Regions from separate parts of the Paeniglutamicibacter psychrophenolicus genome, predicted to be linked through region 1. Evidence: riboswitches for the same ligand, from Rfam matches in the RefSeq annotation. Region 1 holds a riboswitch; the other holds the start of a gene.

Evidence for each region. A riboswitch is a leader RNA that binds a small molecule or an ion and turns the genes downstream of it on or off. The one in region 1 is predicted to bind S-adenosylmethionine.
Region 2: it holds a riboswitch for S-adenosylmethionine, as region 1 does, so the genes downstream of both, JOF46_RS20700 (hypothetical protein) here and JOF46_RS03100 (flavin reductase family protein) in region 1, are expected to answer to the same signal.

Annotation. Positions count from the first base shown of each region.
Region 1 is NZ_JAGIOE010000001.1:711,292-715,695, reverse strand. Features, by position in the region: gene dnaB (replicative DNA helicase) at 1-28, opposite strand, end outside; gene JOF46_RS03105 (DUF1801 domain-containing protein) at 544-975, shown strand; gene JOF46_RS03100 (flavin reductase family protein) at 1,066-1,575, opposite strand; SAM riboswitch class IV at 1,644-1,757, opposite strand; gene JOF46_RS03095 (dihydrofolate reductase family protein) at 1,900-2,526, opposite strand; gene rplI (50S ribosomal protein L9) at 2,762-3,217, opposite strand; gene rpsR (30S ribosomal protein S18) at 3,233-3,472, opposite strand; gene JOF46_RS03080 (single-stranded DNA-binding protein) at 3,536-4,129, opposite strand; gene rpsF (30S ribosomal protein S6) at 4,174-4,404, opposite strand, start outside.
Region 2 is NZ_JAGIOE010000001.1:4,603,421-4,607,824, forward strand. Features, by position in the region: gene JOF46_RS20690 (siderophore-interacting protein) at 388-1,236, opposite strand; gene JOF46_RS20695 (histidine phosphatase family protein) at 1,370-1,981, opposite strand; SAM riboswitch class IV at 2,028-2,150, shown strand; gene JOF46_RS20700 (hypothetical protein) at 2,165-2,599, shown strand; gene JOF46_RS20705 (acyl-CoA thioesterase) at 2,596-3,027, opposite strand; gene JOF46_RS20710 (App1 family protein phosphatidate phosphatase) at 3,057-4,139, opposite strand; gene JOF46_RS20715 (pyridoxamine 5'-phosphate oxidase family protein) at 4,268-4,404, shown strand, end outside.

The sequences.
Region 1 (4,404 bases):
AGTTGGTTTCGGTGCTGGCTAGCGACACGGGCTTTTCCCTTCAAGCTGCGCGGGTTCCCAAGTTTTCCGCTTCATTACCCTTCCAGTGTCTCAAGGAGCACGGACGATTCGTTAGGTCCAAGCTCACACGTGCCGTAAGGCACCACGAACCTGTGGAAATAGGTGGGGAACACTGTCACCATAGACCTGATTTCCGCCAAACCCAACACGGTTATCCACAGGGCGTGTGGATAACCTGTGAACCTCGCGGCGTGTTGTGTGCACAGTCTGGGGAGAACGTTGTGGATTACAGGAAGTATTTGACAATTACATCCGTTTGACTAGGCCTTATGTAATTCACCCCCTGTGGATACAAACTAGTTATCCACATCCTCCACAGGCGTAAAAGTGGGTTATACATACAAAAACCCCGAGATTCCGCGGTTAATCCACCCCCGTTTCCACGGTTACCCACAAGCTATCCACAGACACGCCGAGGCTTGCCAAGGATCTGGGGATTGCGGGCATTGATGCACATCACCAAGCCCTGAGATACTGGGCCGCATGACCGCCAACAAGACCGCACCGACCCCCGTTGACCCACACGAGTTCATTGCAGCGGTGCCACACCCGACGCGGCGCGCGGACGCCGAGCTCCTGATGGAGATGATGGAAGTGGCCAGCGGCCAGCCCGCCACCATGTGGGGGCCCACGATCGTCGGCTTCGGCACCTACCACTACAAGTACGAGTCCGGCCGCGAGGGAGATGCTGTCGCCATTGGCTTTTCACCGCGCTCCGCGAACCTGGCACTCTACGGGCTGACCATTGCCCCGACGGCCCCCGCACTCCTGGCGAAACTGGGCAAGCACAAGCGCGGCGCGGGCTGCCTGTACGTGAACAAGCTCGCCGACGTCGATGTCGAGATCCTGGCCCAGCTTGCCCGTGACGGGTACCGGCACATGATGGACGCGGTCCACGTCCAGCCGCAGGGCTGAACACCGCATCAACGAAGAAGGCTCCCCGCCTGCCGCGCCGAATCATGTGTTCGGGGTGGCGGGCGGGGAGCCCTCGCGTTCCAGTGGACCTCAGGAGACCAGCTGCTCTGCCTCCAGGCGGCGGAAGGCGGAGCCGTGGAACACGAGCGGAGGATTGGTCTCGTCGTGCGTCTGGTGGCCGTGCACGCGCAGGAGCACCACGTGGTGGTCCCCGGCCGGGATCTCCTGCTCGATCGAGCAGTCGAGCCACAAGGTGGCGTCATGCAGGAACAGCGCGCCCTCGTCGGTCGAGTCCAGGCGAAGCCCGGCAAAGCGGTCCCCGGACTTGGATGCGATCTGTCGGCACACGCCCTCGTTCTTTTCGCTGAGCACCGAAACACCGATGCGCCCGCTGGTGCGTACCAACGGCCAGGTCTTGGAAGTGTTCTGGACCGCGAACATCACCAGCGGCGGATCCATGGACACACCGACTGTGAAGGACGAGGCCACAATTCCCTGCGGCTGTCCGTCGACGATGGAGCAGAGTGCGGCGATGCCGGATGGGTGCTGGGCAAAGACGTTGCGCAGGGTATCGGGTGTGAGGTCAGAGGTGAGTGTCATGGTGCTCAATCCTTCGGCTTCGGCCCACCTTCGCCACTGCGTGAAATGCACGCGCAGAACAGCGAGGTGTGCGGTACTTGCCCCCGGGGTTCCGGAAGGCCGAATCATCACCTGGAGCACCCCACCACCGTGAGAGGGTTGCCGGTCAACAAGCCAGGGCTTGTAAGTTGACACTCTTGATTCACCACTAACGTTAGGAGAAATATTGCGACTCCGTCAAAGATTGTTTCGACACATTAGGTCACGAAGCGTAAGAATCGAAGATCCTGCGACCCAATGCCACGATATGGCCAGCATGGAGCGATGATGATGGCCGCCGGGCGCTCAACCCACGTCCGAGGCGCCCGTGTAGGTCGCATAGCTCGGGGTTCCGGTGTTTTCATAGAGCAGGATGGCCAGTCCCCCGCCGGTGGACTTGCTGCCGGTCAACCGCAATCCCGCCGGTGAGCCGCCTTCGGGAAAGAGCCGCCGCCCGTGTCCAAGGACGACGGGAGCCACCACGAGCCGGAGCTCGTCGATCAACCCCGCGGCGAGCATCGACCCGGCAAGCCGGGCGCTGCCGTGGATCTGCAGTTCCCTGCCGGGTCGGGCCTTGAGCTGCGCAACCCGGGCGGCAACGTCGCCGGAGAGGACCGTGGTCGGGTTCCAGGAGCCCTCGGCCAGCGTCTGCGAGGCAACGTACTTCGGCAGCGAGTTCATCAGGGCCGTGAAGGGGTCATCCGGGTCGGTGATCTGCGGCCAGTCCCGCGCGAAGGCCTCGTAGGTGCGGCGGCCCAGCAGCAGCCCGTCGGCTTGCGCCAGCCATTGCGCGGCCTGGTCGATGAACCCCGCATCCATGTGCGGAACGAACCAGCCACCCTGCGTGAATCCATCGGTGGTGTCTTCCTCCGCGGACCCGGGGCCCTGGCAGACCCCGTCCAGGCTCACGAATTCGGTCAGTGTCAGCTTCATGCTCGCGCCTTCCTGTTGCAGCGCCCTGCAGCGTCCGTGGCCCGGGTCGGCCTCCATAACCGAACGGCAGCGGCTTCCTGCCGCAAAACTACTGGACACCGGCATCATGCGCCAGCCCCCGGCCGGCCGATCCGCGGGATGAAGGCACGTTTTGGGCGTTAAACCACTGTGGACCCCGCCATTGGCGGGGTCCACAGTGGTTTGCCGTCAGCCAAGACGGCGAATGCGCAAGAAATTACTTCTTGGCGGCAACAACCTGCAGTGCAACGGTCGCGGAGACATCGGTGTGCAGACGCACGGTCGCCGAGTAGTTACCCGTCGACTTGATGTGATCGTTGATTTCGATGTTGCGCTTGTCGATCGAGCCCAAGCCAGCGGCTGCAACAGCCTTGGCAATGTCCTCGGTCTTCACGGTGCCGAAGAGGCGACCGGTAGCGCCGGCCTTGACGGTCAGCTTGACCGGCTTGGCCGAGATCGAAGCGGCAAGTGCCTGTGCTTCTTCCAGGGAAGCAACAGCGCGAGCAGCACGGGCGGCCTTGATCGACTCAACCTGCTTCTCACCGCCCTTGCTCCAGGTGATGGCGAAGGCGCGCGGGAGAAGGTAGTTACGTGCGTAACCGGTCTTCACCTCAACGATGTCGCCTGCGGCACCAAGGCCGGTAACTTCGTGGGTCAGAATGAGCTTTGCCATGTTGGTATACCTTCCTTAGCCGCGGCCAGCGCCGGAGTAAGGCAGCAATGCCACTTCACGCGCGTTCTTGATGGCCTGTGCGATCTTGCGCTGTTCCTGTACGGAAACACCGGTAACGCGACGGGCACGGATCTTTCCGCGATCGGAAATGAACTTGCGCAGCAATGCTACGTCCTTGTAGTCGATGACAGTGATGTCAGCGGCCTTCAAGGGGTTGGACTTTGGTTTGGGCTTACGGAGTTCAGCCTTAGCCATCGTGGAGCTCCTTAATTCAGGTGGAGCCCGCAGAATTTTCTGCGGGATGGTGAATAAATTTGTTTAGAAAGGTGGTTCGTCGGAACCCGGGTTGCCCCATCCGCCGTTGTTTCCTCCGGCAGGAGCTCCCCAAGGATCGGCCGCGGGTGCATTCCAGCCGCCACCGGTGTTTCCGCCGGCGTTGCCGCCACCGAATCCACCGCCGCCGCCTGGGTTGCCGCCGCCGAATCCACCGGCATTTGCGCCGGCGTTCTGCTGTTGACCACCAAAGCCGCCACCGCCACCGCCGGAGCGCTGGGTACGGGTGACCTTTGCGGAGGCGTAACGCAGCGACGGGCCGATTTCATCGACCTCAAGCTCGGTGACGTTACGCTTTTCGCCTTCCTTGGTTTCGTAGGAACGCGACTTGAGGCGGCCCTGGGCGATGACGCGCATGCCCTTGGTCAACGTCTCAGCGACGTTTTCGGCTGCCTCACGCCACACCGACGCACGGAGGAACAGCGTGTCGCCGTCCTTCCATTCATTGGTCTGGCGGTCGAAGGTTCGCGGGGTCGATGCAATGGTGAAGTTCGCCACGGCCGATCCTGACGGGGTGAAACGCAGTTCCGGGTCAGCGGTCAAATTACCAATAACCGTAATGACTGTCTCGCCTGCCATTGGAGCCTCCTAAAGTGTTGTTCTACGAAGATCGAAGAGCAGAATTACTCTGCAACGACCTTTGCCTCTTCCGGGCGGGTGATCTTGGTGCGCATGATGGTCTCATTGAGGCTCAGCTGGCGGTCAAGCTCTGCGGAAGTAGCGGGGGTAGCGGTGAAGTTAACTACCGCGTAAATGGCCTCATTCTTCTTCTGAATGTCGTAGGCCAGGCGGCGACGGCCCCAGATGTCAACGTTCTCGATGGTTCCACCATCGTTACGGACAACGTCCAGGAA
Region 2 (4,404 bases), 3.9 Mb from region 1:
CGGTCAAGGCTGGCTCAATCTAGGCTAGAAATGCAGACCCCCCGACGCACGTTGGATATGGGGGTCTAGCTGTTTAATCGGCTAGATCTTTTGCGGTTCAGTGGAAGGTGCGCACGCATGATCCATTTGAAGTCACCGGGCACCAAAACAACGACGAGACCAGGCTGGGTCTGGACAACAGTCAGCTACCAAGCGCGCCAAGCGTGTGAACGAACTTTGCCTTCTTGGGCACCTGCCTTCGCGCAACGCAACGGCATGAGGCCTCAGCTTGAACTTGCTTCGGCGTAGGAACCCCGCCCGAGTCATTACCGCTTCGAGCAGGCGATGACTCGTCGAGGCAGAGCCGCAGCGAAGACCTGCGGGAGACCACCCGCCCCGAAGCCCATGTCAGGCGTTGAGCGCTTCGGGGAAGATCTGTCCGATGGGCGACTTCTTTTCGGCCTGGAATTCGTCCTCGGCACGGCCGTAGGCCCAGTAGGCGGACAACGACATGGCCCGGCGATCCACTCCGCGTTCGCCGTTGAGGTAGGCACGCAGCGACTTCATGGTCTCTCGCTCGCCGTGGGCAAAGACCTGGAGGGTGCCTTCGTGCCACTCGGCGTTGCGCACGGCTTCCTCGAGCTTGGTGTTTTCCGGGGTGAAGTAGCCGCCGCGGTGCAGCCAGTGCACGGTGATCCCTGCCGGCACATCCAGCTGGACCTCGTCCTCTGGTCCTGCGACCTCGAGGTAGATGTCCCCGACCATCTCCGGGGTCATGTCTTCGACGGCGGCGGAGATCGCCGGAAGCGCCGTCTCGTCGCCGATGAGCAGGTGCCTGTCGAATTCGGGGTTCGGCGTGTAGAGGCCGCCGGGGCTGGCGAAGCAGATCTGGTCGCCGATCTTGGCGTTCTGCGCCCACGGGCCGGCCAGTCCCTGGTCTCCGTGGATCACGAAGTCGATCTGCACGGTTTGGGCTTCGAGGTCCACGTGCCGCAGCGTGTAGGTGCGTCGGACCGGGAAGTCTTCAGGGGCCAGCTGTTCACGCAGGGCATCGAGGTCGTACGGGGGCACCAGGCCGAGCTCGGGCTTGGCGAAGAGGATCTTCACGTAGCGGTCGGAGACGGCCTTGTCCTGGAAGTTCACGAATCCTGGACCCCCGAAGGTCAGGCGCATCATGTGCCGGGACAGTTGCTCGGTGGCCAAAACCTCGAGGACAACCTGGGGCCGAACCGGACGTGCCGAACGCTGGATGCTCACCAATTACCGCCTTTGTGGATTAGGGAAGATAAGCCTAGCCTAATCGACCAAGCCCCCACTTAGCCAATGCCAACGTCATGAACCCGAGCCGCAAGGCCCCATGCAATCAACCGAAGGCCACGAAAAATTGCCGCTACTCCAGGTGTTGGCCCTGCCAGCTGCGCAGCCTCCAGCTCGATCCCGTCGCATCCTCCAGGGTCACCACACCGGTGTTGGCCAGCGGCACGGGGGAAAGCAGTGCAGAGTCGAAGTTGGCGCTCCGGGAGGCAAGCCAGGTCACCAGCATTGCCGCGTGGCTGACCACCACCAGCTTCCCGGTCCCGGCATTTCTGGCCCCCTCGATGACCGCGTCGAAGCGATCCAGTGCGGTGCGGGCGTCCTCGCCGCCGGGCACCCTGGCCGAAAGGTCGCCCGAGAGCCAGCGGAAGAACACGTCGCGGTAGGCCAGTTGGGCGTCGCGGTCGGTGCGCATTTCCAGTTCCCCGGCGGAGATCTCGGTAAGCCCGGCGTGCTCGGCCACTTCCAATCCGCGGGCTTGCGCCAGCGGACCGGCCGTCATCCTGGCCCGCAGCAACGTCGAGGAATACACCGCGTCGACGTCCCGCCCCTCGGCGCCCAACCGCTCCACCAGCGCCTGGGCCTGCGCAATCCCGGTCTCGTCCAGTGGTGCCCCGGGGGCAGCGGTGTCCAGTGCCTGCGCCACGTTCGAGGCGGTCTGCCCGTGGCGGATCAAGATCAGTCTCATACCATCACCCTAAATCGTCATCCCCGTTTTGGTACGATGAAACCAGCTTCACGAGATGCGCGCCAGCTTTAGGCTCCGACCAGGCGCGTACACCAACCCCATGCTTCACGGGTGGTTCGGATGACGAAGCGGTCCTTGGCGGCAACCGCCCCGGGGACAAGAGCACACGAAAGGCGCCGTCCCTTGCGCAACCAGTCATGCCCGTCCGAATCCTGTACGTCCTTCCACCCCGGCCACCGCACCAATCCGCGGGCGGTCAAGTCCCTGATGGCCCGACCCACGCTGTGGGCTCCGGCCGATGTGGAGGTCATGGTCTCCCCCGTCCAGGGGCTCACGCTGCACGTCTTTGCCGGCGGGACCCACCACCAGGTCTTCGCCCATGACCTTCCCGTGATCGCGCACCTGCTGCGCATCGCCCCGACCCGTCCCGAGGGCGTCTCGCTGGGCCGGGTGAATTTCCACAACAACGCGCTCGCGCTTCCGGCGGACCCGCGGCGCAGCGCCGGGCTGGGTTACTTTTCCTTCAGCACCGAGCCGCTTGAGCCGTGCAGCTTCGAGCGGGACGAGGCCCTGGCCCGGGACTTCGACGCGTTGACGGCCGAGCTGCAGCGCTCCTAGCGGAAGATCGGCTCGGCCGCGTAGCGGGCCATCGCTTCCTTGTTTTCCGCCGACAGCCGCAGCAGCCGCTGGGTCTCGACGGAAAAGAAAGCCAGGGTCGTGGCGGCACGAACGCACACCCCGCCGTCGACCGGATCGTGGAATTCGTAGCAGATGTCGAAGCTTGCTGCCTTGATGGCGCTGATCCACAGGTCCACGTGCGCCGGGACGTTGCGGTAATCCAGCGGCTTGACGTAGCGCACCCGGTGCTCGACCACCAGGATCTGGGTGTTTTCCGGGACCGCGGAGAACAGGTCGACCAGCGGCTCGATCCCGGGCTTGCCGGTGCCGCCGGGCACGCCGAAGCCGGCGATGCGCGCCTCTTCCATCATGCGGACCAGGTTCACGTTGTTGATGTGGCCGTACGCGTCCATGTCTCCCCAGCGCATGGGGACCTCGACGCGGAGCTTGGGTTCGTTCACTTGCCCGGCCCCTGCTCGGCGTCGGGGCTGATGAGGCCCAGCTCCTGAAGCTTTTCGGCGATGCGTGCCCCGTCGGACTCGTACACCCACGGCACCCCGGGAGTGGAGTTCAGGATCCCCTGGCTGCGTCCGCCGGCCAGCACGGCCTCCGAGGGGGTCAGCTGGCGGATCACGATCGCCGCGACGTGGTCGGGGTAGCGCCTGGCGAATTCGGCGTAGAGGTAGGGGTCGTGCTGGCCGTCGTCGCCGATCAACAGCCACTTCAGGTTCGGGAACTCATTGGCCAGGCGGCGCAGCTGGTCGGCCTTGTGCTGCATGCCCGAACGGAACCAGCCCCTGTCGGTGGGCCCCCAGTCGGTCAGCAGCAGCGGGCCCTGCGGGTAGAGGTTGCGCGAGAGGAAACGGGTGAGCGTCTGGGCAACGTTCCAGGCTCCCGTTGACAGATAGAAGGTGGGGGCGCCGGGCTTGTCACGCATCAGCTTCTCCATCATCACCGGCATCCCCGGGGTGGCGAGGCGGGCGTGCTCGGACAGGACGAAGGAGTTCCAGGCGGCCAGCAGCGGGCGCGGCAGTGCGGTGACCACGATGGTGTCGTCCACGTCGGAGAGCATCCCGAATTCGGCGGCCGCGTCGACCATCATGACCGGGGCGGCCACGGCCGCGGAACCATCGGTGTGCAAGGTGATCTCGTGCCAGCCCGGTGCCAGCGTGGCGGCGACCCTGACGTCGAGCACTCCCCCGCGGTCGGCCTGCACGGCAAAGCGTTCGCCGTTGATGTGCACCTCGAGCTGCCCGTGCGGGACGATCGGGGAGATGAAGTTCCGCCAGCCACGCACCCCGTCGGCGATGACCTTGGCGCGGTGGCGCCCCGCATCGAATGCGCCGGGCTTGGCCAGCACCAGCCGCGCAAAGATGCGCACCCAGCCGTTTTCCGGGTCCGAGAGCCCGTAGCCGGTGTAGGGCAGGACGGTGGGCACCAGGCCCCGTTCGCGGGCCCGTGTTGCGCGCAGTTCCAGGGCGCGGTCCTCGAAGCGTGCGGCAATGTGCCGGGCGCGTTCGGCTCCTGTTTCCTTGACCATGAAACCCAGTCTTTCACGAGCCGGGGGCAGGGAGTGGATCGAAAGGATGAATTGGGCCGCGTTGCCGGAAAGTTCACTTGCCGTTGTCAACTCTGGTATTTTTCTACGTTTCGTAGAATTATGAAGGCATGATGTTTGACCATGATGCAGATGAACCCGTGCTGGTGCTGACCGAAGAGCAGGCCTGGAGCTTGCTCGAGAGGACCTCCCACGGCCGCCTGGCCACCGCGGTGGGCGGCACCGTCGATATCTTCCCGCTGAACTT